3 regions of the Pseudoalteromonas sp. 4NS20-0020 genome follow, and region 1 is predicted to be linked to each of the others. Evidence: predicted binding sites of a transcription regulator. Region 1 holds the regulator's gene; each other region holds the start of a gene.

Region 1 (10,698 bases):
CTTATCGTGCGTATACCCTGATATTTGTAAGCATATGGACACGGATCACACGCCAACAATCGATTTATACAAAAAAGCACGTGATGTAAAAGGCATTAAAAAAGTTCTTATCGCTTCGGGCGTTCGCTATGACCTTGCTGTACGCGATCCTCGCTATGTTAAAGAGCTGGTGACACATCATGTGGGCGGGTATCTAAAAATAGCGCCAGAGCATACTGAAGACGGTCCATTATCAAAAATGATGAAGCCGGGCATGGGGGCTTACGATCAATTTAAAGAATTATTTGATAAGTACTCGAAAGAAGCGGGTAAAAAGCAGTATTTAATTCCTTATTTTATTTCTGCGCACCCAGGAACTAAAGACGAAGATATGGTAAACATGGCTTTATGGCTTAAGTCTAACGACTTTAAGTTGGATCAAGTGCAAAACTTTTACCCATCCCCAATGGCCAATGCGACCACTATTTACCATACAGAGATGAACTCACTGCGTAATATCAAGAATAATAGTGAAGTAGTGCCAGTGCCAAAAGGAGCACGCCAGCGCAGATTACACAAAGCTATTTTGCGCTACCATGATGCATCGGGCTGGCCAATGATACGTGAAGCACTTCGCAAAATGGGTAAAGCCAACTTAATTGGCAAAGGGCCAAACTGTTTAGTGCCAGAAGAAGGCCGTGATGAAAAAGCGGGTAAAACCGTTAATAAAGGCCGTAAAGGGGCTCGCCCAGCGCTTACACGTCATACGGGATTTAGTCAGTTTAAAAAGGCTAATACAAAACCTAAAGTGGGTGGAAATAGGCACAAAGCCAGATAGTTATTACCGAGACAATAAAAACGCGCAGCTATAAATTAACTGCGCGTTTTTTTATAACAGCTTTTAAATTTATATTAACAACCAAGTGGCGGTGCCTAAAAAGGCAAAAATACCCACAATATCTGTCACTGTTGTTAGCACTACGCTGCCTGCAAGTGCAGGGTCTATATTCATTTTTTTAAGTAAAATTGGAATACTTGCACCAGCGACCCCTGCCACAACTAAGTTCATAAACATGGCAAAAGCGAGTACGCCGCCGAGCATAAAGTCCCACTGCCAAAGTGCAATGACACCCGCGATCAACAATGACCACAAAATGCCATTGAGTGCTCCAATAGCGAGTTCTTTCATCATTAAAAAGCGTTGGTTGGTTTGATTTATATGACCAACAGCTATACCACGAATAACAAGTGTAAGTGATTGACTGCCAGCCACACCGCCCATAGAAGGAACAATGCCATTAAGCACTGCTAAAATGGGTAAGATATCGAGTGTGCTTTCAAAAAAACTGGCTACAAAGGCGGCCGCAAGCGCAGTTAATAAGTTAACTCCTAACCATACTGAGCGTTTTTTAGAGCTTTTTAAGACAGGAGCAAAGGTATCTTCTTCATCATCAAGGCCCGCCAAACTCAGTAAACTATGTTCTGCGTCTTCACGAATTACGTCAACAATATCATCGATCGTGACACGACCAAGTAGCTGATCGTTGTCATCAACAACTGGGGCCGAGATCCAATTATGGCGCTCAAAAAGTTGTGCAACTTCACTTTCATCCATTGAAATTGGAATTGACTCACATTCTTCATCCATTAAATCGCGAACAATTTTTTCTGGTGGATTAGTTAGCAATGTACTCAGCGATAAAGCACCAATAAAGCAGTTATGCTTATCAACCACATACAGGTCATCAGTGCCTTCAGGTAACTCTCCGCGAAGTCGAATGTAACGTAGTACGACATCAATGGTCACATCTGGGCGAATAGTTACCGTATCGGTGTTCATGAGTGCACCAGCAGAACGCTCTTGATAAGATAGCGCTTGTGTTGCGCGCTCTCTATCTTGGGTGTCCATGGCGCTAACAACGTCTTGGTAAACGGTGTCAGGCAAACTACGTAATACTTCACCTAGGTCATCGTGACCCATGTCTTCAGTGGCAGCAGCAATGTGCTCAGGCTCCATTTGGGCAATAATACCCAGGCGCACGTCTTCTGATAATTCTTCGAGTACATCACCTTGAACATCAGGATCAACTAACTGCCATAGCAAGCGTCGAATTTTGTGTGGAGATGATTCTAATAATAACGCAGTATCACATGGCGCTGTTTTTGCGAGCATGCGCCTAACTTGAACAAACTGACCACTATTAAGTGACTTGGTCACTTGCTTTAGTTGTTGTAGTGGGTAGTCTTGTTCAAAAGCTTCGGGCATTGGCGTCCTTTATTTATACTGTAACTGTTACCTAGTGGGTGGGGGAGTACGACCTAGCAGCCAGTTATTTTGATTATAGTTATTTTATTTAAATGTTAAAAATTAACGTTACTCTTGTTCGTTAAATCGTTGCGAAATAAGTTCTCCAATGGCATTTAAAGCTTGCTCTGCATCAGGCCCTTCACATACCACTTTAACTTCTTTACCTTGGCTACTTTCAAGTAGCATCAGTGCTAATACACTATCACCAGCAGCTTCTTTATCATCTTGAAACAAGGTGATTGAAGCATCAAATTTTACAGCGAGTTGGGCTAATACAGTCGCGGCTCTGGCATGCAGTCCTAATTTATTTTGTATTAAAAAAGTGTCTTCTATACGCATACATTACTCTATCAAAGCTGAACAGGTTATTAGTTTTGTAAAATTACTTTTCTTGTTCTCTGTGACGTATTTTTACATTGGGATGCGTAACGGCAAAGCTTTCGCCAATTGTTTGCGCTAAATATACAGAGCGATGTTGCCCGCCAGTACAGCCAATCGCAATAGTTAAATAGCTTCTGTTATTTCGCTCTAGGTGTGGTAGCCATGTTTGTACAAAGGTTTGTATTTGCCATGTAAATTTTTGAACTATGCTGTGGCTAGCCAAATAATCTTTTACTGGTTGGTCTAGGCCATTAAGTGGTTTTAGCTCAGGCTCCCAGTGCGGGTTAGGTAAAAAACGTGCATCAAATACGTAATCTGCCTCTTTAGGAATGCCATGTTTAAAACCAAAAGATTCAAATGTAACAATCAGCTGCTTGTCTTTTTTACCTAGTATTTTTTCGCGAATTGATTCAGCAAGTTGATGAACGCTTAGCTCACTGGTATCGATCATGTAATCGGCGCGCGTAATTAGCACATCGAGAAGTTCTTTTTCTTTTTTTATGGCTAAATCAAGCGGAAGTGAATCTATTGATAAAGGGTGTAAGCGTCTGGTTTCAGAAAAGCGCTTAATAAGGGTTTGATCTTCACTGTCTAAGTAGAACAGCGTTGGTTTTGTAAAACCCGGTAAGTATTCGATGATGTGATTAAATTCATCTTGCTCTTTTGGTAAATTTCGCACATCTATACTAACGGCAATTTTATCGTAGTTATCAGAAACGCTTCTAATTAAAGAAGGTAATAAATTTACTGGAATGTTATCTACGCAATAATAACCTAGATCTTCAACAACGCGTAAAGCAACCGACTTACCAGAACCAGAACGGCCACTTATGATAATCAACTCCATTAATCACCCTTTAAATTTGTTACGATTGGTCAACAATAATTTGATACAACTCAGCATCCGATTTAGCACAGCGAAGCTGCTTACAAAATTCTTTATTTTTTAGTTTATCAGCTATCGTTGCTAGCGTCTTTAAATGCTGTTGGTTATCGCCTTCAGGTACGATGAGTGCAACAAAAATATCAACAGGGCGGTTGTCTATAGCATCAAAATTAATCGGTGTTTCACTTACTAACACCAATGCTAAAGGTTCTTGTGCGCCGCTCATTCGGCCATGTGGAATAGCAATGCCTCTTCCTATCCCTGTGCTGCCTAGCTTTTCGCGGGTTAATAAAGCGCCCAAAATATCCTGTTGAGATAAATACGGTAATTTATCGTGAGCCAGCTCGCTAATAAACTCTAAAATTCTTTTTTTACTATTAAAAAGGACCGCAGCTTTACTGCAGTCCTGGCATATAAGTGAACTTAATTTCATCATATTAGTGTCGAGCAAGCTTCTCTTTGTGTTTAATTACTTGACGGTCAAGCTTGTCAATCAATGAATCAATAGCTGCATACATATCTTGATGTTCAGTGGATGCGAATAATTCAGCACCACTTACATGAATAGTTGCTTCTGCTTTTTGATTTAATTTTTCTATATCAAGAATGACATGAACATTATTAATATGATCAGAGTGCCTTTCTAGCTTCGCAAATTTGGTATTTATATAGTCTCTTAATGAATCAGTTAGTTCTACATGACGACCAGTTAAATTTAGTTGCATAAGCATTACCCTCTTTGTTTAGCGTCTTAAATCAGGCTCTTTCGCTGATTTGACGGTGGAATAGCCAGAGATTCGCGATATTTTGCGATTGTACGTCTCGCTACTTTAATTCCTTGCTCAGCCAATATATCCGCAATTTTGCTATCACTCAATGGTTTTGCTGAGTTTTCTGCTGCGATTAATTTTTTAATAAGTGCACGTATTGCCGTAGATGAACATTCTCCACCATTTTCGGTACTTACGTGGCTTGAGAAAAAGTATTTAAGCTCAAATATTCCACGCGGTGTGTGCATATACTTTTGCGTAGTTACGCGCGAAATTGTTGATTCGTGCATTTCTACCATTTCGGCAACATCATTTAAAACCATCGGTTTCATGGCTTCTGGCCCGTGTTCAAAAAAGCCCTGTTGTTGTTTAACAATACAGTTAGTTACTTTTAAAAGTGTATCATTTCTACTTTCTAAGCTTTTTATAAACCATTTAGCTTCTTGTAAATGTGAGCGAATAAATTGACTGTCGCCGCTTGATTTAACTGTACGCGACATCGCTGCATATTGGCTGTTTACACGAATTTTTGGCATGCTGTCTGGGTTTAACTCTACAATCCAGCGGCCTTTAATTTTTTTAACTGACACATCAGGTATTACATACTCAGACTCTTCTCGTACTATTGTGTCTGCAGGCTTAGGGTTGAGAGTATGAATAAGTGTCATTACTTCTTTAAGCTCATCTTCTTTGAGCTTCGTTTTTTTCATTAATGTACGGTAGTCACGAGCAGCTAACAAATCAATGTGCTCTGTTAAAATCATTTTTGTTTCATCAATAAAAGGCGTGCCTTTATCAAATTGATTTAACTGAATACACAAGCACTCTTGTAAGCTACGTGCCGCAATACCCACTGGGTCAAATAGCTGAATGCGCTTTAAAACCGCTTCTATTTCGTCAAGTTCAACCTCAACGTCATCGTCGTTATCTTGATTAAAGCTCTCTAAAATCTCTTCGCAGCTGAGTGTCAGTATGCCTGAATCATCCACCGCTTCTACAATAGCAATAGCGATGGCTTCATCTGTAGGGCTAAATGGCGTTAATTGTAATTGCCACATTAAGTATTCGTGAAGCGTTTCAGTTGATGCGCCCTGATATATAGACTCATCTTCAGGCATTGGGCCTGAAGATGATGCAGGGGCTGCACTCATATACTCATCCCAGCTAACATCCATTGCCATGTCGTCACTTACGGTATCTTTAGCAAGCGCTTCACCACTGTCTTGTTCATACTCGCTAGGGGCTTCATCGGCAGATACGGTTACTGTAACTTCATCGTTATCTGCTTTTTGCTCATTTTTGCCCGCAAGATCATCGGCATAGTCTTGCTCCTCAACCTCAAGTAATGGGTTGCTGTCGAGCGCTTCTTGTATTTCTTGCTGAAGATCCAATGTGCTTAATTGCAGCAAGCGAATAGCTTGTTGCAACTGAGGTGTCATTGTAAGTTGCTGGCCCATGCGCAGCTGTAGTGATTGCCTCATGTATCTCTAACAATCCTTTTAAGTTGTTATAGTTAATACTAGCAGATGCTTATAAATAAGGCGTAAATGTTACAGCCTAAATTGCTCGCCTAAATATACATCGCGTACAGTTTTATCATTTAATACGTGTTCAGGGGTACCAGAAGCAATCAGTTCCCCATGAGAAACAATGTAGGCTTTTTCGCAAACATCAAGGGTTTCTCTTACATTGTGGTCTGTTATTAATACGCCAATCCCACGGTTTTTCAGGTGTTCAATAATTTTTTTAATATCTAATACTGAGATAGGGTCAACACCGGCAAATGGTTCGTCTAACAAAATAAACTTTGGATCTGCGGCTAAAGCACGTGCAATCTCCACTCGGCGACGTTCTCCGCCCGATAATGCCATGCCTTTGCTGTCGCGAATGTGTTGAATGCTAAATTCATCTAATAGATTATTCAATGTATCTTCTCTGGCTTGTTTAGTGAGCTCCTTTCGAGTTTCTAAAATAGCCATTAAGTTTTGATACACTGTTAATTTTCTAAATATAGACGACTCTTGTGGTAAGTAGCCAATGCCTAATCTAGCACGACTGTGCATAGGTAAAAGCGTAATATCGTTATCATCGATAGATATTTTGCCTTTGTCGCTAGGGACTAAGCCTACAATCATGTAAAAGGTTGTTGTTTTACCTGCGCCGTTTGGCCCAAGCAAGCCTACAATACTGCCAGCTTTAACTTCTAAGCCCACATTTTTTACAACTTCACGGCCTTTGTAGCTTTTGGCTAGTAGCTCTGCTTTTAATGTGCTCATGGTTGGCCTTTGTCATTTTTTTTAGGCTCCACAGGCACTAAGATAGTGTGTACACGGTCAGTTGAGCTTTCATCTTTTTCGGCGCTAATAAGCTGCTGTTCTATATCGTAGGTAATGCTTTTAGCATTCATTTTTTGCCCAGCTTGAGATATCTCTGCATCTCCAATTAATGTTAAAAAACGCGTTGAAACATCGTACCTAACTTCATTAGCGCTGGCGCTCATTATTGTGCCGTCGGCTTGTTTTTCTTCAAAATATGCAGGCGTACCTGTGGCAATTAACAATTGCTTGTTGTCGCCTAGCTCATCGCGCTTGTGAACCTCAAGGCGGTCTGCGGTAATTTTTCTGTCGCCATGAATAATTTCAACATTTTTTTCGAAGATACCTACGTTTTCTTTTAGTTGACCCTCTTGTTTATCCGCACTAATCGAAATTTGATTTGCAGAAATTGGCGCTGTTGTTTCAGCGGCATTAGTACCTAATGCAAGTAAAAATGTTGGAATAATAAAGAGTGTTGATAGTTTATTGGTCATAATAAATAGTTCGCGTATGGTTAATTAATTTTATCACTTCGGTTTTTAAATCGGCTTCTAAGCCTTTACCGGTGATTTTTAAATTGGGCCCTGTAACAATGACAGGCTGCTCTGATTGCATCGTTAGTAATTTTATATCTACCTGAATGTTATCAGCATTAATTTTATCTATCATTGCGTTATCAGTTAAATTACTAGCAACAACGTTACCTTCTAATATTAGTTGTCTGCCTTCGTATAATGTTGCTTCATTAGCGTTAATTCGCCATGTTTGTTTGTCGTTGTATAGCGTAAAAATAGGTTTATCAAAAAAGGTAAACCCTAATTCTTGATATAGCTCCATTCGCGCTGCCGTTACTTTATGGCTGATTTTCCCATTTTCGTCATACGCTGTTTGTTTTAGCTCTATGGCTGTGTAATCGGGCTTTGCAATTATGTCTGCTTCGGTTTGTTGTGGTAAATTTACTTGTGTGAAATAAGGGTACCAAAGCCAAACCATACAGCTGATGAATAAAACGCTTAATATTATGCGCGCTGCATTCATGAACTAGTCCCTTTTGTGGTCAAAGGTTTGTTATTTTCAAGCATTAGTAGGTCGGTAAGTTCTCTCACTGCACCAAAGCCACCTAGCATTTGTGTTGTATAATGCGCTAAACGTTTTATTAGCGGATGGGCGTCATTTACTGCAACAGCAAACCCTACTAACTCCATTACTGGCATGTCTGGGCCATCATCGCCAATGTAGGCAATTTGCTCATCATTTAAATTGAGCTTTGTTTTTAGTTCTTCATAAGCGAGTAGCTTATTTTCTTGGCCTTGATATATATGTTGTACTGTTAGGCTTGTCATACGCTGTTGTACTATTTTTGAGTGGCGTCCTGTAATTACCGCAACTTCAAAGCCGCTATTAATTAGCGCTTTAATGCCAAAGCCATCTTTTGTATTAAATGCTTTGAGCTCTTCGCCTTGGTTACCCAAATAAATGCGACCATCAGAAAACACACCATCAATATCACAAATAAGTAGCTTTACTTTTTTTGCACGTGCTTTTGCGTCTTCACTCAATGGTTGATAGAGCTCTTCAAATTGCATTTATAATACTCCTGCTTTTAATAAGTCTTGCATATTTAATGCACCAATAGGGTGGTTTTGCTCATTAACGATAATTAAACCATTAATACGCTTTTGCTCCATAATATTAAGTGCTTCAGCGGCCAAAATATCTTGCGTTGCCGTTGTGCAGGACTTGGTCATTACAACATCTATTTGTGTTGTATGTATATCAATTCGTTGTTCTAAAATACGACGTAAATCACCGTCGGTAAAGAGCCCTACAAGTTGTTGCTGAGAATCAACTATGGCTGTCATGCCTAAGCCTTTTGCCGACATTTCTATCAGTGCATCTTTTATAGTTTGCGTAACGTTAATAATAGGTGTGTTTTTACCGCTATGCATGACATCTTTTAGGGTCAGCAGTAAACGTTTACCTAAACTGCCGCCGGGGTGAGATAGCGCAAAGTCATCAGCTGTAAAACCGCGGGCTTCTAACAGTGCAACCGCCATGGCATCGCCCATTGCAAGTGTTGCTGTTGTGCTTGCTGTAGGGGCTAAGCCTAACGAACAGGCTTCTTTTTGAACTTTTATGCAAATATGAACGTTTGCAAGCGTTGCCATTGTTGAGCTTGCGTTACCTGTCATGGCTATCATTTTTGCGCCAAGGCGCTTCAAAACAGGAATTATATTGAGGACTTCGCTTGTTTCACCAGAATTAGAAATGAGCATAACCACATCATTTTTAGTGATCATACCTAAGTCGCCATGGCTTGCCTCACCTGGGTGTACAAAAAATGCAGGGCTGCCAGTACTTGCTAATGTAGCCGCTATTTTATTACCAATATGACCCGATTTTCCCATGCCTATAACAATAGTTCGCCCTTGGCAGTCGTATATTAACTGACATGCTTGATGAAAATTTTCATCCACATATTGTGCAATATCACTCAATGCTTGGCGCTCTATGTCTAATACACGTAGGCCTTGTTCAATAAAATTTAGCGTTGCCATTACTTACCCTACTTGACTGAAAATATACCCTTGGTAGCCTAAAAAAGCGATTAATAATAAGCCGCCCTCTACTCTATTGATGCGCTGAGCACCTCTAAAGTTCAATGACATGATAATAAGCGCAACCGTGGCACCAATCATAATAAGTATGTCGCGGTTAGCAACAGACGGGTCAATAACAGAAGGGTTAATAATGCCTGCGAAAGGCAGCACGGCAAGAATATTAAAAATATTAGAGCCAACAATATTACCCAGTGCTAAGTCATCTTCATTTTTAAGAACCCCTGCAATTGAAGCTGCAAGCTCGGGCAAACTTGTACCTATTGCAATAATTGTTAAGCCAATCACTAAATCACTTAGGCCAAAATATTTTGCGATATCAACCGCTGAATCTATTAAAAAATGTGCACTGACAGGAAGTAATACCATACCAATAACTAACCAAATTACTGCTTTTTTTGTTGGTACGTCATTGGGTACTTCATCACATGCTTCTGATACAAATGGGTCTGTTTGATTTTTAGCACGTAGCGAAACAATAATCAGCCCGCCAATAAAGACGACAAAACCAATTAATAAGGCAACGCCTTCAGCAAGCGAAAAGTAGTTATCTGAAAAAATATACCAAGTAGCTAGAGATACAATAAGCACTAACGGGATTTCACGTTTTAATGTACTTGAAGAAACGCTAAGAGGCCTAAATAAAGCGGTAATACCTAATACCAGTAGAATATTTGTGATATTTGAGCCAATTGCGTTACCTACCGCTGTGTCTGTTTTTCCAGCCAATGCGGCAGAGGCTGACACCATCATTTCAGGTGCTGATGAGCCCATGGCAACAACAGTCAAACCAACAATTAAGGTTGGTACGCCAAAGTTTTTAGCCAGTGCGGCCGCACCATAAACAAACCTGTCAGCACTCCAAACTAGGGCTGCAAAACCAAGAATCAAAATAACAAACGAGGTAACCATTGTATTAAGCCAGTTATTCAAAATAGGAATGGCGCGAATAGTAACAAATGCCACGATGAAAGTATAAATAAAAGAGTAAGGTCAACTACGTAGGCTTATTCATTTTACTAAATTAATTAGTCGAGCCTGTTAGGCTTTCAGTACTAAAGTTTTACTGATGTATGGGGAATAACTACACCACCAGGTACTGACTTGCCAAAATTCTAAATAGGTTGCTGAAAATTTAACCTTAATAGGTAACAGCCCTAGTTTAAGTGTTGGTTAAGTGAAGATGAGTGAGTCTTAATGTGTGTTTTAAACGTACATTACAAAATCTTACGAATTGTTTTTTCCATATTGGATCAAAAAGATTTAAAATAGGGGCACTAGTGAACATTTTTATGGAGAGCGACTTGTCGCAATCAATAGTAGAAGTCAAGGATGTTAGCTTTTCCAGGGGCGATAGGGTCATATATAAAAATATGAGCTTTAGTGTGCCTAAAGGCAAAATCACTGCGATTATGGGGCCAAGCGGTATTGGTAAAACCAC
Region 2 (10,698 bases), 120 kb from region 1:
AAGAAGGCACAACGTAAATACATTAAAAAAAAGCTTAAAAACCATATTGGTATAACCAAATGTAAAATGTAAAAAATAAAAAACACAGCAATTGGTAATGTTGATATTTTAAATTGGTATGTTAGATTAACGTTAATCAAGGTCGATATTGTCCTTCATTAACATCATCACACAGAGACAACAATGAAAAATCTAACATCTACTTTTAAACTCACAGCACTGGCTGCTGTTACTCCGTTGCTGTTTATGGGCTGCGCAAATACAAGCACACCTATTGATAGCAATACACCTGTTCCTGCATCAAAGTTTGATTTATCACAATGGAAAATAAACGTACCTGTTGATTTAAACAACGACGGTAAAATAGACACAATTGATGTTGAGGAAATTCAGAACTACGCGCACCCTGATTTTTTCTATCTTGACGATCAAGGTTACATGGTATTCACCTCGCCAAATAAAGCATTAACCAGCGCTAACTCTACCAACACCCGCAGTGAGTTAAGGCAAATGATCCGCGGTACTAACACAAAAATAAAAACAAAAAGTTCAAAAAATAATTTTGCATTAGCTGTTCATCCACTCTCTGAGCGCTTTGGCTCTGTAGGTGGAAAAATGGAAGCCACGTTGAAGGTTGATCATGTGGCATTGCGCGCAACAGACTCAAGTAAAAAAGCCGCATACTCTGTGGTGGTAGGACAAATTCATGCGGGTAAAGACCAAGCCCTAATAGATACAAAACTGGGTTATGGTTGGGGCAATGAGCCTCTTAAAATTTATTACAAAAAATGGCCTGGCCATAAAATGGGCTCCGTATTTTGGAACTACGAACGTAACTTACCAAAAACAGATCCTAACCGAACTGATATTACATACCCAGTGTGGGGAAACACGTGGGAAAACCCTAATGATCCGGGTGTTGAAGGTATAGCGCTTGGTGAAGATTTTAGCTATACCGTAAACGTACATGGTAATGTAATGCACCTTACCTTTAGCGCAAAAGGCAAAGAGGATGTTAACTACTCAATTAACTTAGGAAACAATGTTGATGCCTACGGCAAAGTGGACGGCAAAGATCATCCGCATGGTTATGCTGCCGATTGGCATTATTTCAAGGCCGGTGCTTACAACCAATGTAGTACTAAATCGTCTAAAGGTATTTGGTACCCTGGCTGTTTAGGCACAGGCGAGTGGGCACTCGACAAACAAAAGGGTGACTACGCACAAGTGAGCTTTAAAAAGTTAATATTAAGCCCATCAACTAAGCCGTGAGTGTTGCTGTAGTTAAGTAGTTTTTAAGTGATGTAAACAGTGGTGAAGGTAAGTTATTAATATCGCACCAGCGCCACTGTATACATTTATTTGGCTCGTTTAGCACAGGCTCACCACCTTCGTAATCAGCTTTTACGTACAAAGTAATGTAGTGTTTGTTTTCAGCACTAAAAATATCGTTAGTAAAATCAAGCTTAGTTATTTGACTAATATTTAGCCCTGTTTCCTCAAATACCTCGCGTATTGCACACTGCTCAACGCTTTCGCCAAATTCTAAATGTCCACCCGGCGTTGCCCATGTATTTGCACCATGCGCACCAATTCGCTCACCTAATAAAATAGTGTTTTGTCGCATAATAATAACGGCAACACCCACTCTAACGTCGTTACTCATACAATTAATTCCTTACAAATATGAGGCTATGCTGAGCCGCGCGCCTTAATTTGTCAAACTCACTGCAACTGCATATTAACCATGTGATTAACTTTTAGCCGACCAAGGTCGAATAGCCTAGGCAAATAAAAAAGCCTACCTTTTGTAAGGTCTCTCATACATATTTAGTTTTAGGAGCCTATTATGTCAGGCCTGTATAAACAGCAATACACGAGCTTTAAACAAAACCCTGCCCAGTTTTGGCTAGAACAAAGTAAAAATATCCCTTGGTACAAAACACCAAACCAAGCATATACACAGGATAAAGACGGCCTTTATCATTGGTTTAGCGATGGACAATTAAATACCAGCTTTCTAGCGCTCGACCAACACGTAATTGCAGGCTTTGGTGACCAAACTGCGCTGATTTACGACTCGCCTGTTACCAATACAAAGCAAACTTATACTTACACTCAACTACAACAAGAAGTCGCTAAATTTGCAGGCGTAATAAAAGCACTTGGTGTACAAAAAGGCGATCGTGTAGTGATTTACATGCCCATGATCCCACAAGCTGTTATTGGTATGTTAGCTTGTGCTCGCTTAGGCGCTATACACTCCGTAGTATTTGGTGGGTTTGCAGCGCATGAACTTGCCGTTCGTATAGACGATGCAAAACCTAAACTGATACTGAGCGCTTCTTGCGGTGTAGAGGTCGATAGCATCATTGAATACAAGCCACTTATTGATGACGCCATAGAGCTTGCCAATCATAAAATAGATCACTGTATTATTTATCAGCGCGACCAAGTTACTGCCAATATGGTCAACGAACGCGATATAGATTGGACACACGCAATGCAAACCGCACAGGCGGCAGATCCAACACCTTTAAATGGCAACGATCCACTTTATATTTTATATACTTCAGGTACAACAGGCGCCCCAAAGGGTGTTGTACGTGAAAATGGCGGGCACGCCGTAGCGATGAACTACAGTATGAAAACTGTTTACGGTATGGAGCCAGGCGAGGTGTTTTGGGCAGCCTCAGATATTGGCTGGGTAGTTGGGCACTCTTATATTGTGTATGCACCATTAATGTACCGATGTGCAACCGTATTATATGAGGGCAAACCTGTGCGCACTCCCGACGCCACTGCTTTTTGGCGAGTAGTGGAAGAATATAAAGTAAGCGCCTTATTTAGTGCCCCCACAGCATTTAGAGCAATCAAAAAAGAAGATCCTAATGCTGAAGGCTTTAAAAAATATAATACCTCTAGTTTAAAACGATTATTTTTAGCAGGCGAACGCCTCGATCCGCCCACATACAATTGGCTAAAAGAGAAAACTCAACTTCCGGTACTCGATCATTGGTGGCAAACCGAAACAGGTTGGGCCATTGCGTGTAATCCAGTAGGAATAGAAACATTAACAACCAAACCTGGCAGTTCAACCGTACCTACACCGGGGTTTGATGTTCGTATACTCGACATGGACGGTAATGAGTGCGCAGCTAACGAACAAGGGGCCGTAGTTATAAAACTACCTTTACCACCCGGATGCTTACCCTCTATCTGGCAAGACACAGCCCGATTTAAAGCCAGTTATTTAAGTGAATACGAGGGCTACTACCTCTCTGGCGATGGCGGATATATAGATGAAGACGGCTACTTATTCATAATGGGCCGCACTGATGACGTTATAAATGTTGCAGGCCACAGACTTTCTACCGGCGAAATGGAAGAAATTGTAGCGGCTCATCCTGCGGTTGCCGAATGCGCTGTATTTGGTGTTAACGACCCACTAAAAGGCCAGCTCCCAATGGGCATGATTGTACTTAAAAATGACTTTACAGGGTCAAGCGAAGAAGTCGAAAAAGCACTTATTGCCTCAGTGCGCAATCAAATTGGCGCCATAGCGTGTTTAAAAAATATAGTTAGCGTAGAGCGCTTACCTAAAACTCGTTCCGGAAAAATACTACGTAAAAATTTACGCCAACTTATTGATGGCGACGAACTACAAATCCCTTCAACCATAGACGACGCCGGTATTTTTGATGAAATAAACCAACAACTCATCCTGCGTTAAACCCAACCAAACAAAGCCACTTTATAATTAATAAAAAGTGGCTTTGTTTATTAGGATATGGGTATATAGAGAGTTAAAAAGGAGTTAACTGAAACAAATAAGAGAATGTAGGTAAACGCTTAGTCACTTTTTAATAACAAACAGTGATTTTAAATATAGGCTCAATAAAACTTTACCTCTATAATGATAACTAAATGTAAATTAATTTTTAAAAATCAAGGTCTAAATATGTTTGTTTTAAGTTCAACCTACTCGATATTGAAAAACGAAAATGACCAACTAAAAAAAGAAATTGAGAGTTTACGTAATAAAAATACAACGCTTATCAATGAAAATACTTCTCTAATTGAAGAGTTAAATAACCCAAATAATAATGAAGATCATAGTTTCACTCACTCATTACTTTCCAGCTCTATCAATGGTGTTGCTCAAATCGAAGAGATAAGACAAACCGTATTGGGCTCTTACTCTAAAATTGATGAAGAAAACAAAGTAAGCGATAAGATAAACACCCTGCTCGAAAAATCAAATAGCTCGCTAAATCATATTGTCAAAGAAATGGATTTAATGACCAGTAAAATGGGAAGCATGACTGAAAACATTTCAGGCCTAGCTAGCATGGCCGGTAAAATCAGTACGTTTGTTTCAACAATTAGTAAAATATCAGATCAAACAAATTTATTAGCACTTAACGCTGCTATTGAAGCTGCCCGTGCGGGTGAAGCTGGCCGAGGCTTTAGTGTTGTAGCAGATGAAGTAAGGGTGCTAGCAACAAACACGAATAAGTCAGCGCAAGAAGTGGCCGACCTAGTAAAAGAAATTATTAACAAAACAGATGAAACAGTGGTATCAGTAGAAGGTATTAAAGAAAATAGTTCGCACCTAAGTGATAATTTTGATGCACTGAATACCGATTACACTTCAATTATCGATTTTTGTAACAACATGAAAAATACGATTTCTCAGGCTGCTACGTTGTCGTTTATTCAAACCGTTAAACTAGATCATGTTGTATGGAAAGGTGACATTTATGCAGTAGCAAATGGCCAAAGCAACAAGTCAGTTAATGACTTTAGCGACCATACAATGTGCCGATTAGGCCAGTGGTATAGTTCAGAGCAGTCTGCTGAATTTAAACACACCAATGCATTTAAACAATTAGAAAACCCGCATAGTGAAGTGCATAAAAATGGTGTTGCGGCTCTGCACTCAATTCAAAATGGCGATAAAGAATCTGCAATTAAGCATATTCATAAAATGGAAGCAGCCAGCGAGCGTGTGATGCATCTACTCGATGAGATTTGTTAGCCCCAGCTAAGTACTAATGAACAAGCTATTAAAATGATTTAAATTTTAATAGCTTGGCTTATAAGTTAGTCTTTAATTTTAACCTGCACTCTTTTTTTATCACATGTATAGATTGTTTAAAGCGCCCTGTTTAAAACTGTAATAATAAGTAAGAAACTGTTTAGCTTACGTAAAGCAATGTAAAGGAACGTCCAAACATTAAATAGGTCAGTTAATGTTCAGTTTCAGAGGTTAATACTAAGCCTAGTTATGTAACAACATAAACGAGGCACACTATGAAACTTACATTTTTACTATCGGGTATAATTGCCATTAGCGCGCTTTCAAGCACCGCAATTGCAGCGCCCAACGAGCGAGAAGCTCATAAAAATTATAAGCACGAAAACCCTAAACGCATTGAGTATAAGCGCGATGAACGTCGCCATGAAAAAAAACTACGCATAGAGCATAAAAAAGAAAAGCGCCAAGACCGTAAAAAAGAAAAGAACAAGCAAAAAAAGCAGCAAGAAAAGCGTAAACAACTACGTTTCGACAATCATAAATATAACTACCTAACTAATAGGTATAAGCCGCGTTATTACAAAGAAAATAGATACATAAGGCACTTGCCAAGAAGAAGTACCTCTATTTGGTTTAATGGAATTTCATTTAGCTTTAATGACGGCATTTACTACCGAAAAGCTAAAAAAGGCTATCACGCTGTGATGCCACCTCGCGGACTGCGCATTAAAAAACTTCCTAGACATTATTCGCGTATGAAACATCGAAACACCACATATTATGCTTATCAGAACGTTTTTTATATTGCTGATAACGGCGGCTATAAAGTGGTAGATGCGCCAATAATTCAGCGCAACAAAGCTATTAAAATTGGCAACGTCTTCGACTATAGCTTAGGGCAAGTTTACGATGAACTACCATCGTCAGCTGAGCCAGTTACCATAAACTCTCAGCAATATTTTAAATACAACGATATTTACTTTTTGCCACAAATAAATGGTGACGAGATACAATACCTAGCAATCAGCTTAGGCTGAGCATTATTTAACTACTTAACCTGCCTACAGGTTAAGTAGTACTTTATTAATATTGATTTCAGCAATCCTCCTATAAAATTTTCTTTTGTAATCCCCCCTTCTAAAAACATAAAACGTTTATTTAGTGAACAATTTTAATTTTAGCTCCGTATGTCTGTTTAATATTTGTAAATAAAGCGTTTATGACCTAAACCTAAATAGAGGCTTTATAGAGGAGCTCCACTTATGCCTACAACAAAAACAATTGAAAAAAATACCGAATTTGCTCGCTGTATAGAGTGTAACAAAGTAGATACGTTCGCTGCTTTTCACTGGTTAGCACTTGCGTTTAAAGATATGACCCGAGCCCCGTTACTTACTGTAATTTATGGCCTAGTGTTTAGTATTATTCCTGCAGCTATTATCTACTCTGCATTTTTTGCACAAAGCGTATTTGTAATTTTACCCGCCACTGTTGCGTTTGTTTTAATTGGACCCGCTTTCGCAGCCGGCCTATACGACGTAGCATGGGAACTCGAAAAAGGCCACAAACCCACTTTTAGGCATTCGCTAAAGTCGATGTTTAGAAACCCAGTTGGAGAGTGGGGGTTTGCAATATTATTACTCGTAATAATGATTGCGTGGATGCGCATTGCCGCCCTTGTTCATGCTTTATACCCTAACTACGCTAACCCAACATTTGAAGAACTGTCAGCATTTTTAACGCTTGGTACAATTGCAGGTGGCGTTTTACTAGTGTCTGTTTTTTCAGTGTCTGCATTTACACCACAAATTATGATGGAAAGACGCGTAGACATAATGACAGCTATCGTCTCATCTATTAACGCCGTTAAAAATAATTTTGCGCCAATGGTTGTTTGGTCAATATGCATTTTCCTAATGGTTGCGCTTGGTTTTGTAACTGGGGCTGTTGGGTTTATTGTGATTATGCCACTACTTAGCTATGCAAGCTGGCACGCATACATTGCAGTAATCAAAACTAAAAAAGCCAGAAAATACGAATAGTTAACAAACTTTAACTTAACTTGTGCCACGATATAATGAAACTAGTTTGTGGCACAAATAATACTTTTCCCCTCCTCCCTTCATTTAAATGCCCCGACTTTTTTAAAAAGTCATAATCAAACATCCTCACTTTAGTAGCTATACTTTTTAGCGCCTGATAAAGTAATTTTTACTGTATTAAACATAATGACTTAAGGCACCTTATGGCAAATCAATTTAACGTTCTGGATACCCGGTTACAATTATGCTGTGGAAATGGCGGGTATACTCGCGAGGGTTTTTGCTATGTACCAGACTCTGATCGCGGTAATCATAGTGTGTGTGCAATTATGACCGAAGAATTTTTACAGTTTTCGAAGTCACAAGGTAATGATCTCATAACGCCCAATCCACTTTACGATTTTGAAGGCTTAAAAGCTGGCGACAAATGGTGTTTATGCGCAATAAGATGGCTTCATGCGCAACAAGCAAACGTTGCGCCGCCAGTAATCTTGCAGGCCACTAATAAAAAATCGCTTGAAGTAATACCGCTTGAATTACTAAAGGCACATGAATACACCCGTTAAAAATATTCTAGTTTAGTTTCAGCGAATCTGTTTGGTCTGCAAATTTTACAAAAAGATGCAGACTTTTCATAACCACCTCATATTAATAAAAACCCAAACAAAAGAAAAAACACAAACGACTGATTTAAAACAATTTTATTTATTTTAACTTTCGGCATATTGATTGCTTCATACAATTATCACGTATTTATTACGTAAAGGACTACGTGAAAATATTAAATAGTTAAGTAGGAGAAGTTATGAGCAATACAAATAAGCAAGCTAAATTTACTGCACCAGGTATGAGCAACGAATCAGCTGAAAAAACTATCGCAGCCTTAGATAACCGCATGGTTGCACTTATAGATCTTCAATTAACACTAAAACATATTCATTGGAATGTTGTTGGTCCTAATTTTATAGGTGTGCATGAAATGCTGGACCCTCAGGTTGAAGCTGTGCGCGAAATGACAGATACAATAGCCGAGCGTATTGCCACTTTAGGCGGCATACCAGTAGGGACACCTAAGTCAATTGTTGACCGCCGTACATGGAACGAATATTCATTAGGTAAAGGACTTGTTACCGAGCATTTAGGCGCGTTAGATAAGGTGTACAACGGTATTAATGCCGATCACCGTAAAGCCATCGAAACGGTATCAGATTTAGATCCAGTATCTGAAGATATGTTAATAAGCCAACTTGCCGATCTTGAACAATTTCAGTGGTTTGTAAGAGCACATATCGAGTCAGCTACTGGTGAGTTAACGCAATAATACCTTTATTACCTAAGTACCTCAGCCCAGCATTTTTGTTGGGCTTTTTGTTTAAACCATAAAACAAAATATCACTAAGGTATTTGAGCCGTGCAAGAACTTGTGACATAAGAATTAACCTACTAGTATCAGTAAGTAGTTTTCAATATTGGTACAAATTAGTATGATAAGTTTTAATACCCCTAAACAATTTTGGCTTTTTTCTTTAATATTTTTATCAGCCTGCGGCTCAGGCAGCAGTAATACCAAAGTTCCGCAATCAAATACAAGTGAAAGTCCGACTCCAATTACACAAAACAATATCGAAGATAATTACAACATTATTATTTATGGCAATAGTCACAGCAGTCAGTTAGGGCGGATCATTGAGCATATAATCGAAAACCAATACCCAGATAAGTCAGTTCAAACAACCACAGTGTCGGGACCTTTTTTAGATAATATTGTGAGTATTAGGGCAAACGTAGACAAACTTAAAAACAAAAATCTAAGCCATGCCATTTTTCAAGGCCAAAAATACTCTCAGTCTGGTTTAACAACTTACCCTACTGATGCCGCTGAGCATTTAATTTCATCAGCCAAGGCACAAAATATTACACCTATTTTATTTCCTGAACACCCACAAAGAGGCAACCCTGAAGAAGGCCAGCGTGTATACGACTTACATTTATCAATAAGCGCTAAACAACCTAGCTGCGTAGCTCCTATTGGCCTTGTTTGGAACAGGCTTTTAGTGTTAATGCCAAATGCAAAACTACATATGGATGATGGCAACCATGCCTCTTATGCAGGCAATGTATTAACAGCAATGACTTTTTCAGAAATAATTACTTCACGACCCGCCGATATCATGAAATTTGACCCAACGATTAATTTGTCAAAGCAAGAACAAGCTCTATTTGGTCAAGTAGTTACCGAAGTGCTTAATTTATATCCTGCTTGTGGTGTAAGCTAATCTAATTATAAATCTATTTTTGTGTTTTAAATTTTTTACTTTAATTAAAAATAAAATGTCAGGTTATTCTCATTGTTATCGACTAATAACATAACAATCAAAAGGAGAGTAATTATGAATACATTAACAGTAACCCCACTACATAGTTTACCCGCTAATAAAGCTAATCAATGGCTTCAAGACGGTTTTTCACTTTTTAAGCAAGCACCTGTAAAACTTTTTTTATTTTTACTGCTTCCTTTAATTATTGAAGGTATTCTTCAAATATTACCCGCCCCTTATGGCATGCTAGCCTCCAAATGGGCTGCCACTTTTGTGGGCAGTAGCGCTGTTATCGTCATTCATCATCTGGCCACTCATAAAGTATTTTCATTAAAGTCGATTTTTAAAGCTAAAAACTGGCTAAGCATTATTCCGCTTTCAGCAATTTTAGCATCTGCTTTTTTTATTCAGTTATTTGTAGCAAAGCTTTTACTAGGAAATGATGGCATAAATTTACTTTTATTTTCGCAGCCTACTGAAGTTACCCAATGGCAACTAGGTATTATTTTTGCCTCGATTATTCCTGTTACACTGCCTGTCAGTTTTGCAGGCTATTGTGTTTTACTTGGTGATAAAAATGTACTGCAAGCATTAAAAAGTAGCCTAAATGCTTTTTTCTATGCGTTTAAACCAATGTGTTTAATCGCGCTAATTTCTTTCTTAAGTCTATTGTTAGCTCCTTATACTTTTTTATTAAGTGCGATTATTACGGGTCCTATACTCACGTGTATAAGCTATATTGCTTACAGAAGTGTATTCATCAAAAACAAGGAAGCCTAGTGGAAAAAAGGGATCATATTCATGAGATACTACTGCAATACGCACCTTTAATGGCGCGTATTGCTGCAACACATGAAGCAGACCAAGCACTTAGAGAGGACCTACTACAAGATATATCGTTAGCTGTTTGGCATGCAGTAGAAAACTTTAGAGGCGATTCAAGTATGAAGACCTTTATTGCTAGGGTCGCACACAACCGTGCTGTCGATCATGTTTTAAAAGAAACACGTCGCCAAGATCGTCATAATTTAAGCGACCCTTTACTTGACTTGGTTAGTACTGATTCTCACCAACACAGCGATAACACGTATGATTTAATGACAGCAATGAGACGACTACCATTAAAATTTAGGCTAGTTATTTCTCTTCAATTAGAAGGTTTTAACCAAGCCGAAATAGCACATACGCTAGGTATAAACGAAGCGAACGTCGCCAAGCGTGCTAGCCGCGCACGTGTGCAACTTCAAAAGCTAATGGAGCAATAATAATTATGGATCCACTATTAGAACAATGGCAA
Region 3 (10,698 bases), on a different contig from region 1:
TGGCTAAAGCGCTTGAGCAGGGAATTAAAATAATGCAGCAAAACGGCGAGTTTGATGCGTTATTTTATGAATACTTTGCTACAGATTTAAATTCCCTTCCTTATACAAAAGGGGAAACTATAGAGATTAAGCTAATAAACCCATATTTTTAACAACAAAAAAGGAGCCTAGGCTCCTTTTTTGTTGTACCAATTATATTGGTAAAAGCAATTTATTAGCGAAGTAACGACTCAGTTAACACTGGACGAATTTCACGAATAATAGCTTGAGTCAGTTTTGGCGCGCCACAGATGATATTTCCACTGTGGTTGTAGTTATTACCACCAGCAAAATCGACAACCATACCACCCGCTTCTTTAACCATAAGCTCGCCTGCAGCAGAGTGCCAAGGTTTTAAGCCAATTTCAAAAAAGCCATCAACACGGCCAGCAGCAACGTACGCCATGTCTAATGCAGAACAGCCTGCGCGACGAATATCTGCAGTGTGAACAAATAACGCTTTAAACGCTTCAGTGTATGCATCTGTATGTTGTTTATGCTTAAAAGGAAAGCCCGTTGCTAAAACTGTACCAGCAAGAACAGTTGTTTTACTCACGCGTAAACGCTTGCTGTTAAGTTGTGCGCCTTGACCTTTAGATGCAGTGAAAAGCTCACCACGAATCGGATCATAAATAACGGCTTGGTCTAAACGACCTTTAACTTTAAGTGCAATAGAGATTGCGTAATGTGGAATACCTTTGATGAAGTTTGTTGTTCCATCGATAGGATCTACAATCCATTGGTAATCATCATCCTTGCCTTTGTGTTCACCTAGTTCTTCGCCCACAACAGAGTGAGTAGGGTAAGACTGTAAAATAGTGTCACGGATTACGGCTTCGGCTTCTTTATCAATATTAGTTACTAAGTCGTTAGCGCCTTTTTGTTGCACTTCAACTTTTGATAAATCTTCGCCAGCGCGAAGTAAAATTTTGCCTGCGTTGCGCGCAGCGCGAACCGCAATGTTTAACATTGGATGCATGGAGTTACCTTTGGGTTGTAAAAGAACGTTTGTATTTTCAGCCGGCGTATTTTAGCGACTTTTGACATAAAGTAAACAATAAACCCTAAATACTTGTGGGTGTTTTTTGTACAGCCTTGAAAGTGTTGCACATTTAATTAAAACAAAAGTGTATTTTTAATGACCCACTAAAAATTTAAAAAAGCGCTTTACCTAAAGTTAACTTGAGGTTTTATTGTGTGTTTAAATTAACTCACAAGGAAACAGTATGTATTTAGAACACGTAAATTTAGTTGTTAAAAACATTGATACCATGATTCGCTTTTACCAAGCCATTTTTCCCCACTGGGTAATACGAAGTGAAGGGCGGGGTGAATGGTATGGAAAACCAAGGCGTTGGGTCCACTTTGGTGACGACACGCAATACATAGCAATGAGCGATCATGGTGAGGGTGAAAATAGAGCGCTTTCAGGGCATCAAGTTGGGTTTGCTCATTTTGCTTACGTGACGGCTAATTTAGATAATACGGTGTCTCGTTTAAATAAAGCGGGTTTTTCAGTTCATAAGCAAGGCAATGAAAACCCATTTAGAAAAAATATCTACTTCAGAGACCCTTCGGGCTTTGAAGTTGAGTTTGTAGAGTACTTGTCGGATATACCTGCAGAACGAAATAATGATCTTTAAGCCCACCACTATATGGCTGCTAAAAGCAGCCATATTAAAGCAAATACAGTTGCACTTATTTACTGCTTACCCCTAGCTGTGACTTTAAATCGTTTGCAAAGCTCATGAACTTTTCTTTTATGGTACGTTTTATCTTTACTTCAACCGACCCTAGTATCGCTTTGCCTTCAATATGAATGGTAGGACCTTGACGCTTATTTAACGTTACTGATTTGTTTTCTAGCGTGCTTAAAATACAAAACATTTTGGACACAACATTAACATGCTCGGGTACGTAAATTTCGTCGCTACCAAAAATACAATTAACATGAATTGTCACGTTTTGATGCGTGAAAATGGCGTCGGTGAAATCAAGCACCACAGAGCCCATATAATTATTTAGGTAAATATTTTTAGGGACCACCCATTGTCCGCTTCGCTCGTTAGAACCCAAAATACTGCGCAGTGTAATGTCGTCATCGCTATTTTGTTGAGCACTGTAATTAGGCGTAAACTGCGATTGCTTTTCAGCTTTGTATTGCTTGTCGGTATTAAGTGTTAAGTCTTCTACTAACGTAAGCAGCACAGAATTGTCTTTTGCATCCATTGCTTTGTCTAATCGTCTTTCAAATGCCTCAACCGATATAACGCCATGGCTATAGTTATAAATTAACTGATCAATCACTTGTTCGCGTACTTGCTCTATTGGGCGGTCTTCAACTTTTACAGACATGGGGCATTCCTTAATTGTATTTGCAATTAGTTAATTAGTTAGCAAACCGTATACCAAAATTAATTTTGTTTATTATCAATAGTTTAATTTTTAAAGGCTTTTTGTTTAGTTGTTATATTAACGATACATTAACCAAAATAGCAATAATCTAGTAATTTTCACACTTTGAGAAAGTTTTACTCACTTGCCTGTAAATAGGGGAAATGCGTTAAACCTATAAGAGTCTATGTTTTTCGTTAAGTTTATGATTTTGAATGGTAAATAAAGTTGGCTTGATGTTCGCATTAGTTAAAGTGTCTTTAATCAAAAGGAGAAAGATTATGAAAACATTTAACAAATCTATTATCGCCGCGTTAGTTCTTGGTACAACAGCAATGGGTGCACAAGCAAACAGCTGGGAAAACGAAAGTAAAGATGCTTGGATTGATGGCAAGGCAGAAACTGTGCTTCTTATGAACACAGACCTAAACAACTTTGACATAAACACTGATGTAACAAATGGCAAGGTAGTACTTACAGGTAAAGTTGATAGCGAAGTAGAGAAAGAGCTAGCAGAAGAGCTTGTACTTAGTCTAGATGGCGTCATGGACGTTGAAAACAGCCTAACCGTTGTTAAAAACATGAGCGCTAAACACACAGATTCTAAAATGATGGATGATGATAACGACCTAACGGACGCTAAAATCACCACCGTTATTACAACACGTTTCCTATTTGATTCTGAAGTAGGTGGAACCGATATTGATGTAGATACCGATAATGGTGTTGTTACATTAAACGGCTCAGTTGAATCATCAGCGGAAAAGCAATTAGCAATCGAAATTGCAAAAAATGCTGAAGACGTACGTGATGTGGTAGATAACTTATCTATCGTAGCTGAATAACGTTATACTCAAAGCCCAGCATTGCTGGGCTTTTTGTTTTTAACTGTTTGAAGGAGCTAAATAATGGATATCATTCGCATAATACTGTCTGTTTTGCTACCACCACTAGGTGTTTTTTTACAAGTGGGCTTAGGTATGCATTTTTGGATTAATATTTTATTAACGCTATTGGGTTACTTCCCTGGGTTAATACATGCAATTTATATTATTGCTAAAAAATAATGCGCAGCTGAGCTATGTTTACGGCAGTTGTAGGTAAATATTGCTCAGCGCATTCTATTAATAAATATTATTTTTAATCATTTTTACTTTATTTTCCTAAAACTCCCCAAATTTACCCATTCACACTCTTTAAAAGATTACAATTTAAGCAGTTAGCTTATTGATTGTTAAAATAAAGGTTTTTGGTAGTGACAAGCCCTAAAAAAGTTTTTATACTGCAACCCGCTTTAGTCGCTCTGTGGCTGAACGCTTCAAAAATTAACTGCCTTGCAGTTATATAAAGTTGGCCCCTTAGCTCAGTTGGTTAGAGCACACGACTCATAATCGTTAGGTCCCCAGTTCGAGTCTGGGAGGGGCCACCACTTTCCAAGTAGATCCCTATTAAATTTTTACGCACTTAAAATCCAAAGCTCTACATTATTATCCTTTATTGGTTGATATATTGATTTTTAATTAATCTATAAAATTTCTAATTGCAATCAAATATATAGCTGTGTATTTTATTGGGTACAACAATATGTTGTTAAAATATATCTAAAAGGAAGTACCATGAAAATGAATAAAGTCGCACTCTTATTATTAAGCTCAGTTTTTGTCACCCCTGCTGTATTTGCAGAAACACCTAACTTTAATTATGTGTCTGGCGGTTATTTAAATGCAGATCTTGATGGCGATGATTTAAACGGTTGGACGCTTGATGGTAGTAAATTACTGGGCGATAACTTTTTTGTGTCTGGTCAATATAAGACTGTAGGCGACTCAGAAGATGGTTTGGATGTAGATCTAAATTGGTTGAGCGCAGGCGTGGGTTACCGTACTGCAATTAGTGAAAGCACTGACTTTTATGGTTTAGTAACGTACGAAAACATTGAAACTGAAGTATCGTTCAGCGGTACTGATTTGTCGGATGATGAAAATGGCTATGGATTATCTGTTGGGGTTAGATCAATGCTAACTGATAGCATCGAAATTGATGGCCGCTTAAGTTACATTGATATTGCTGATGACAGTGAAACAGCTATCACTTTAGGTGCTCGTTACTATGTGAATACAAATTTATCTGTAGGTACTAGCTACACCACAATAGATGATTTAGATTATATTAGCTTAACTGCACGTTACAGCTTTTGATCACAAGCAGTTAAATGAGCGCACTTATTAGTGCGCTTTTTAGTTTTTACGTAGCTATAACACGCTAATTTACGTGGTATAAGCCATTGCAGCGAATGTAAATAGTTGCTGGTATATCGCTTGTGTTCTCAAGCGAGTGAATGAATTTACCCCCAGATTCTACAAAGCTACCTGCACTTAAGTTTTGTGAGTTACTTTTTGAGCTGTATTGCACGTTGCCTGCAATTATCACTGCACGAAACTCATCCGCATCTGTGCTAATTTCCCCCTTAAACCCGGCTGGTAGTTTTATCATTGAGCCGTACATTGTCTCGGTGTCTCCCCAAAGGTAGGTTGTTTGTACACCTTTAGCATTAATATTGCTTACGTCGTTTTTGTCTAGCCAAACAAGGTTGTCTTTATGTACGTTTAATGGGCGTTCACCATTATCAAACTGTTTGTTTGTTGGTTTTACTAAATAAGGGCCTGAGTCTATTTCTAGGTAAATTAGATTTGTAGTGCCATTGGCTGCAGTAGTATGGTTTTCACCGGCAGGTTGTGTCCAAAATGATCCTGCAGGCATCCACATTTTTTCAGCTGTGGGGTCGTCATTGTGCATTTGGCCTTCAATTACGATACCTCGGTAAGTAATGTTATGAATATGCGGCGGGGACTCGAACCCTTTTTTAAAGCGTACTAGCATACCTGTTGCGGTATCTACGGTACGATCGCCCCATAAATCGGCTGCACCGGGACTTTGATCGCCTCTTAATGGGTTTAAATAGCCCCATTTGACTTTGTTTGCAGGTATTACTTTTGATTCGTGCTCGTCTGCAAAAGTAGGTACAGATATAAGCGAAGTTGTGAGTATTAAAGCTGATAGGACAATTCTACATTTCATAAATATTTTCCTTTGCGTTGGGATAGAAACACAATAGCGAGTATTTTTCATTCCATAAACAGGCTAATGTTTAATACAGTTTCGTTAAAACGTGGATAATTGGCAGCATCAACGAATAGTTTTATAAAGGGGCGGTTATGAAAATTGCAGATTTACGCGTATTACTAAAAGTTGCACAGCTTCAATCAATAACAGCGGCTGCGCATCAGTTGGATATGAGCTCGTCGGCAGCGAGTGTCTCTATTAAACGAATAGAGCAAGCTCTTGGTACACAACTATTTGTTCGCACTACTAGAAAGATAAGACTGACCGCTGAAGGTGAGCGTTACTTACCATTATGCGAACAGGCGCTTGGGCTACTAATGCAAGGGCAAGCGGTTATTAATGAAAAGCAGGAGTGTATTACAGGCGAAGTGCGAATGGCGGTGTCGTCTGAAATGGGACGTAATTTAATGCGTGTTTTGCTTAATGAGCTTATGGATCTTCATAGTTCTATAACTTTGAGGTTACATGCAAGTGATAGCCGTGCTGATTTTTATCGTGATGGAATTGATGTTGCATTAAGAGCGATGAAAAAAGGTGTAGCTGAGGAGCTTAATTTATATGGATTTAAAATTTGTAATATTCCACACGTGGTGTGCGCTTCACCTAGTTACTTAAAACTGAATGGCGAGCCGTTAGTGCCGAACGATTTGAGCGAGCACAACGCATTACTCTACAAACTTTACGAAGTAGTGCATGCGGATTGGGAGTTTTATGATAATACACAGCAATACAAAGTTAAAATGAACAGCGATAGAGCTGTAAACGATGGTGATATTGTTAGACGCTGGTGTGTCGATGGTGCTGGGATTGCAAAAAAGTCAGCCATTGATGTAGCAGATGATTTGCTTAGCGGTAAGCTCAAACGAATAATACCCGATTATAAAATACCCTTAACAGAAATGTGGTTAGTGCTTCCGAGTCGGCAGTTTATTTCGCCTGCAATAAGGCTGATACGTGATGAGTTAAAAAGTAAAATAATGGCTCTTAGGGCATCGCTATTGGCAAAGCATATTTTGACTGAAGACGAGTGGCCTTGTGATGATGAGCACAAGGCCTGAATTGTGTTAATTTTTACGATATATCTCGTGGTCCATGTCGTAAATATTAACGCTTAAACTGTCAGACTCCCTGCAATAGGTTTTTAAACACGCAAGTAAGTGCTCACTCAGAGTTTGCTTTTGCTCTACTGTTCGCCCTGCCATAATGTGTGCTTGCACATGTATAAACCCTTCTTTACCCACACCCAATTGATACTGCTGATATGCAACTGCGCGAGTTTTTATAGTTTCTAAATCAAATAAACCGCTTTCGAATGTGCATTTATGGATTTTTTCTACCAGTACTTGAGGTAATACAGGGAGGTCTTCTGAGTGCTCAATAATAATGTGCGGCATGCGGGTGGTTCCTGTTGGTTACGGCATTAAGCGTGTCGTTAATTGTAACAAATACACGACGGCTCGCTAAACCCCATACGGCTAAAATGTTTGTTTTAAAGTAATTTAGTTGTGCTGATTTTTGATGTTAGTATAAAAACACACAGGTGAACCCAAGCTTATTAAAATAAGCGTGTAAAAAGACCTAGCTTATATTAAGGATGAGTATGAAATTTCAGCAAAAAATAAAACATTTAGCCGTGCTAATGGGCGCAGTAATTACGTTAAGTGCCTGCTCTGATGATGTGGCGTCGGTGAGTTTAGGTTTGTTTACTACAAAAGATGTGGTGGTGAACTCACAACAAGATCCGATCATTAAAGGAGTGACGTGTCATATTAGTCATGTTGAGGCCGATTTAGACTTTTCTGACCCGTCAGACATGTCGATTGCGTGTCGTCAAACAGGGCCAATCACCGCGGAGCAATTACAAGAAATTGATCGTAGTAAGTCTGGTGAGGTGGTGTTTAAGTCATCAAAGAGCATTTTATTTAAATCGTTAAAGGTGCGCCGAATATACGACGCTAAAACTCGCACATTATTATATTTGTCGTATTCAACAAAAGAGTCGAGCGGCAGTCATCACCATGCATTATCTACTGTGCCTTTATATAACACGAAAGCATGGCAGTGGGCACAAGAGCAAGAATAATTAAATTAAGAGTACACTATGTTAGCGTTATTTAAATCAGCGCCTTTGTTAGAGCAACAAGAGCAGCAATGGCTTATTGATACTTTTATTTGGGCTGTAGAAAATTTTGATGCTGAGTTTTTTACTAAACACACGCAAATAATATTGCCTACAGGGCAATATTTTCCTGATTCGGTATCAAGTATTGAGCAAATGGCCACCAGCGTATTTAAGCGAGTAACTACGTATGCGGGAATGAGTGCATGGCCAATTCAATTAGTTGCGCCTCAGCAATTACAGCCACAAGTGTTTCCTCGTTTTGAGTTTAGTAGTGTAATACGTGGTGAGCGCTGTGAGTTAATTGTGCCGCCGAGCCATGTTATTAATATTTCATTTAACCCAAATCAAATAAATCAGCCCCAAGATTTAGTTGCCAGTTTTGCCGGAACACTGGCTACTATTATGATTCATCATGTGGGTGTATTGCCTCCAGGGGGGAAGGACTTTTTACCCCAAGCTGCTGATGCGCTTGCCTGTTTTTTAGGTTTTGGTGTCATGATGAGCAATACGGTGTATCAGTTTAAAGGCGGGTGCGGCTCATGTTACAACCCGTACGCTAACCGTGAAGCACAATTGAGCGAAACACATACGGTATTTATGCATGCACTGGTTTGCTACTTCAAAAAAGACAACGTATCTAAAAAACATTTAAAGCCCCATTTAAGAAGCCAATTCAAAAAAGCGCAAAAAGAAATTAAAGCGCTGGTGAGTGAATCGGCAAACCCGTTATTACTGGCGTATGTACCTAACTAGCAAGGATAAGTGTGGACTATTTAGATGAATTTTTATTAATTATTATTGCTCACTTCTTTGCAGTAGCAAGCCCAGGTCCTGACTTTGCTGTTGTGCTAAAGCAAAGTGTGCAACAAGGTAGGCGAAACGCATTGTGGACAAGTGCAGGCGTTGGCGGCGCTATTTTGTTGCACATAGCTTATTGTGTAATGGGTGTGGCGCTTATTTTGTCTCAATCGCCTAGTTTGTTTATGGCACTTAAATATGTAGCAGGCGCTTATTTGGCTTATCTTGGAATACAAGCACTAAGAGCGGCTAAGCCGGGCGCATCATCAACCAATGATATTGATAACCAAACAGCTCCAGAGGAGTCTATTTGGGTTGCTTTTAGACGCGGTTTTTTCACTAACGCACTGAACCCAAAAGCCACGCTCTTTTTTATGTCGTTATTTACCTTGGTAATAAGTCAAACAACGCCAGTGAGTGTGCAAATTGGTTATGGTATTTATATGGCGCTTGCAACGTGGGCGTGGTTTTCTGCGCTTTCGTTGGTACTTTCTAAAACCTGCGTGCGTGATTTTTTTCAGCAACGCGGCTACTGGTTTGACCGAGGTATTGGCGTTATTTTAATTGCGTTGGCTGTACGTGTTGTTATTTAACTTGTTCAATTTATGTAATACAAGCAGGAGTAAACATGCCTTTATATAATTTTTCGTTTGGATCTAACATGTCGTCTAATCGTTTGTTGGCACGTTTGCCAAACGCAAAGCGTGTGGGCACAGCAATCCTTAAAGGGTATGAGCTAACCTTTGATATGCTTTTTTCTGATGGTTCGGGTAAATGCAGTATTCAAAAAACTGATAAAGCAGATGCCTTAGTATACGGTGTGGTCTATGAGGTTAACACTGACGAAAAACTCACTTTAGATGCGATAGAAGGCCCAGGTTACGATTGTGTAGATATAACGGTTGAGCTGTTAAATGGGCAAACAATTGATACCCATTGTTATATTGCAAATACACACGACGAGGACGTTTTACCCTACGATTGGTACGTTAAACATGTTCATCGCGGAGCACTTGAAGCGGGCGTACCAAAGGCTTACAGTGATGCAATACTTAATCGCCCACAAAAGAGCGATCCTAATAAAGAACGCGCAGCAATTGAATTTGCAGTGCATCAATAATAAAAGGACTAACATGAAACTGACTAATTTAGCGGCTTTTACACTGCTGGCCAGTGCTACTTTTAATACTTGGGCACAGGTTGATACCAACAAAATAGAAGAGGTCATTAAAACCTCTATGGCGCGCTTTGATGTGCCAGGTATGGCCGTTGCTATTGTTGAAAATGACGAGGTTGTACTCGCTAAAGGGTTTGGTATTGCAAACCTAAATACAAAGGCTGAAGTAAATAAAGATACGTTATTTGGTATTGCATCAAATACAAAGGCATTTACCAGCGCCGCGTTAGCTAAATTAGTCGATGAGGGGAAATTACGCTGGGATGACCGCGTAATCGACCATTTACCTGAATTTAGATTATACGACTCATATGTAACCCGGGAAATGCGAGTGCGCGATTTACTAAGCCACCGTAGTGGTTTAGGCCTTGGGCAAGGCGACTTAATGATTTGGCCAAGCACAGATAAATCAGTTTCTGATATTTTATCAGGCTTAAAATACTTAAAACCAGCCAGCAGTTTTCGTAGTAAATACGCTTATAACAACCTGATGTTTGTAACAGCAGGTGAAGTTGTAGCGCGTGTATCTGGCATAAGCTGGAACGATTACGTTGAAAAACATATTTTACAGCCGCTAAAAATGACTAACTCACGCGCAGGTTTTTCGCGTATCCCAAAAAGTAATAAAAACTGGGCAATAGGGCATATTCCAATGGAGGGAAGCTTACACCCATTTTTTGTTAATTACCTTGAAGACTTTAGAGGTGCAGGTGCTATTGCATCGAGTGTAGAGGATATGAGCCAATGGCTACGCACTCAATTGACTGGCGGCAAAATGCCTAATGGCGATCAATTGTTTAGTGAAAAACAACAAGCGCAAATGTGGCATCCGCACATTACCTCTATGGCATCTAAAAGTGCCTTTGAGGCATACCATCAACAATTTAGAGGTTATGGTTTAGGTTGGAGCATAGAGGATTACCACGGCTTTAAAAAGCTAGGTCATGGTGGCGGTATTTTAGGGATGGTGTCGCAAGTTACGTTACTACCAGAAAAAAAAATCGGTATTGTTATTTTGTCTAATCAGCAAGCATTTAGTGCTTTA

The links. Region 1 encodes sigma-54, which starts transcription at its own class of promoters, with help from an activator protein. Its sites were predicted from a motif close to GTTGGCACGNNNNTNGNNT; they were not measured.
Region 2: a site for sigma-54 is predicted at 7,800-7,818, ahead of dps (DNA starvation/stationary phase protection protein Dps). Genes of this name have one in related genera too.
Region 3: a site for sigma-54 is predicted at 2,661-2,679, ahead of AC27JL_RS12155 (BON domain-containing protein). Genes of this name have one in related genera too.

The regions. Positions count from the first base shown of each region.
Region 1 covers NZ_BAAJMI010000001.1:232,358-243,055, forward strand. Annotated here, with positions in the region: gene AC27JL_RS01000 (YgiQ family radical SAM protein) at 1-817, shown strand, start outside; gene mgtE (magnesium transporter) at 887-2,245, opposite strand; gene AC27JL_RS01010 (HPr family phosphocarrier protein) at 2,354-2,626, opposite strand; gene rapZ (RNase adapter RapZ) at 2,670-3,515, opposite strand; gene ptsN (PTS IIA-like nitrogen regulatory protein PtsN) at 3,535-3,987, opposite strand; gene hpf (ribosome hibernation promoting factor) at 3,992-4,279, opposite strand; gene AC27JL_RS01030 (RNA polymerase factor sigma-54) at 4,306-5,805, opposite strand; gene lptB (LPS export ABC transporter ATP-binding protein) at 5,875-6,600, opposite strand; gene lptA (lipopolysaccharide transport periplasmic protein LptA) at 6,597-7,133, opposite strand; gene lptC (LPS export ABC transporter periplasmic protein LptC) at 7,123-7,677, opposite strand; gene kdsC (3-deoxy-manno-octulosonate-8-phosphatase KdsC) at 7,674-8,225, opposite strand; gene AC27JL_RS01055 (KpsF/GutQ family sugar-phosphate isomerase) at 8,226-9,197, opposite strand; gene AC27JL_RS01060 (calcium/sodium antiporter) at 9,201-10,169, opposite strand; gene AC27JL_RS01065 (ATP-binding cassette domain-containing protein) at 10,550-10,698, shown strand, end outside.
Region 2 covers NZ_BAAJMI010000001.1:347,819-358,516, reverse strand. Annotated here, with positions in the region: gene AC27JL_RS01635 (alpha/beta fold hydrolase) at 1-72, shown strand, start outside; gene AC27JL_RS01630 (polysaccharide lyase family 7 protein) at 184-1,272, shown strand; gene AC27JL_RS01625 (nucleotide triphosphate diphosphatase NUDT15) at 1,262-1,666, opposite strand; gene AC27JL_RS01620 (propionyl-CoA synthetase) at 1,850-3,733, shown strand; gene AC27JL_RS01615 (methyl-accepting chemotaxis protein) at 3,962-5,041, shown strand; gene AC27JL_RS01610 (DUF6515 family protein) at 5,317-6,078, shown strand; gene AC27JL_RS01605 (DUF2189 domain-containing protein) at 6,304-7,083, shown strand; gene AC27JL_RS01600 (DUF2237 family protein) at 7,287-7,649, shown strand; gene dps (DNA starvation/stationary phase protection protein Dps) at 7,889-8,404, shown strand; gene AC27JL_RS01590 (hypothetical protein) at 8,568-9,359, shown strand; gene AC27JL_RS01585 (hypothetical protein) at 9,474-10,181, shown strand; gene AC27JL_RS01580 (RNA polymerase sigma factor) at 10,181-10,666, shown strand; gene AC27JL_RS01575 (hypothetical protein) at 10,672-10,698, shown strand, end outside.
Region 3 covers NZ_BAAJMI010000004.1:330,610-341,307, reverse strand. Annotated here, with positions in the region: gene AC27JL_RS12175 (substrate-binding periplasmic protein) at 1-152, shown strand, start outside; gene suhB (inositol-1-monophosphatase) at 215-1,018, opposite strand; gene AC27JL_RS12165 (VOC family protein) at 1,266-1,682, shown strand; gene AC27JL_RS12160 (LiaF domain-containing protein) at 1,738-2,394, opposite strand; gene AC27JL_RS12155 (BON domain-containing protein) at 2,715-3,278, shown strand; gene AC27JL_RS12150 (YqaE/Pmp3 family membrane protein) at 3,342-3,500, shown strand; tRNA gene AC27JL_RS12145 (tRNA-Ile) at 3,786-3,862, shown strand; gene AC27JL_RS12140 (outer membrane beta-barrel protein) at 4,050-4,631, shown strand; gene AC27JL_RS12135 (DUF4437 domain-containing protein) at 4,696-5,511, opposite strand; gene AC27JL_RS12130 (LysR family transcriptional regulator) at 5,649-6,614, shown strand; gene AC27JL_RS12125 (5-carboxymethyl-2-hydroxymuconate Delta-isomerase) at 6,621-6,950, opposite strand; gene AC27JL_RS12120 (CreA family protein) at 7,157-7,639, shown strand; gene AC27JL_RS12115 (hypothetical protein) at 7,658-8,431, shown strand; gene AC27JL_RS12110 (LysE family translocator) at 8,443-9,069, shown strand; gene AC27JL_RS12105 (gamma-glutamylcyclotransferase family protein) at 9,105-9,596, shown strand; gene AC27JL_RS12100 (serine hydrolase) at 9,610-10,698, shown strand, end outside.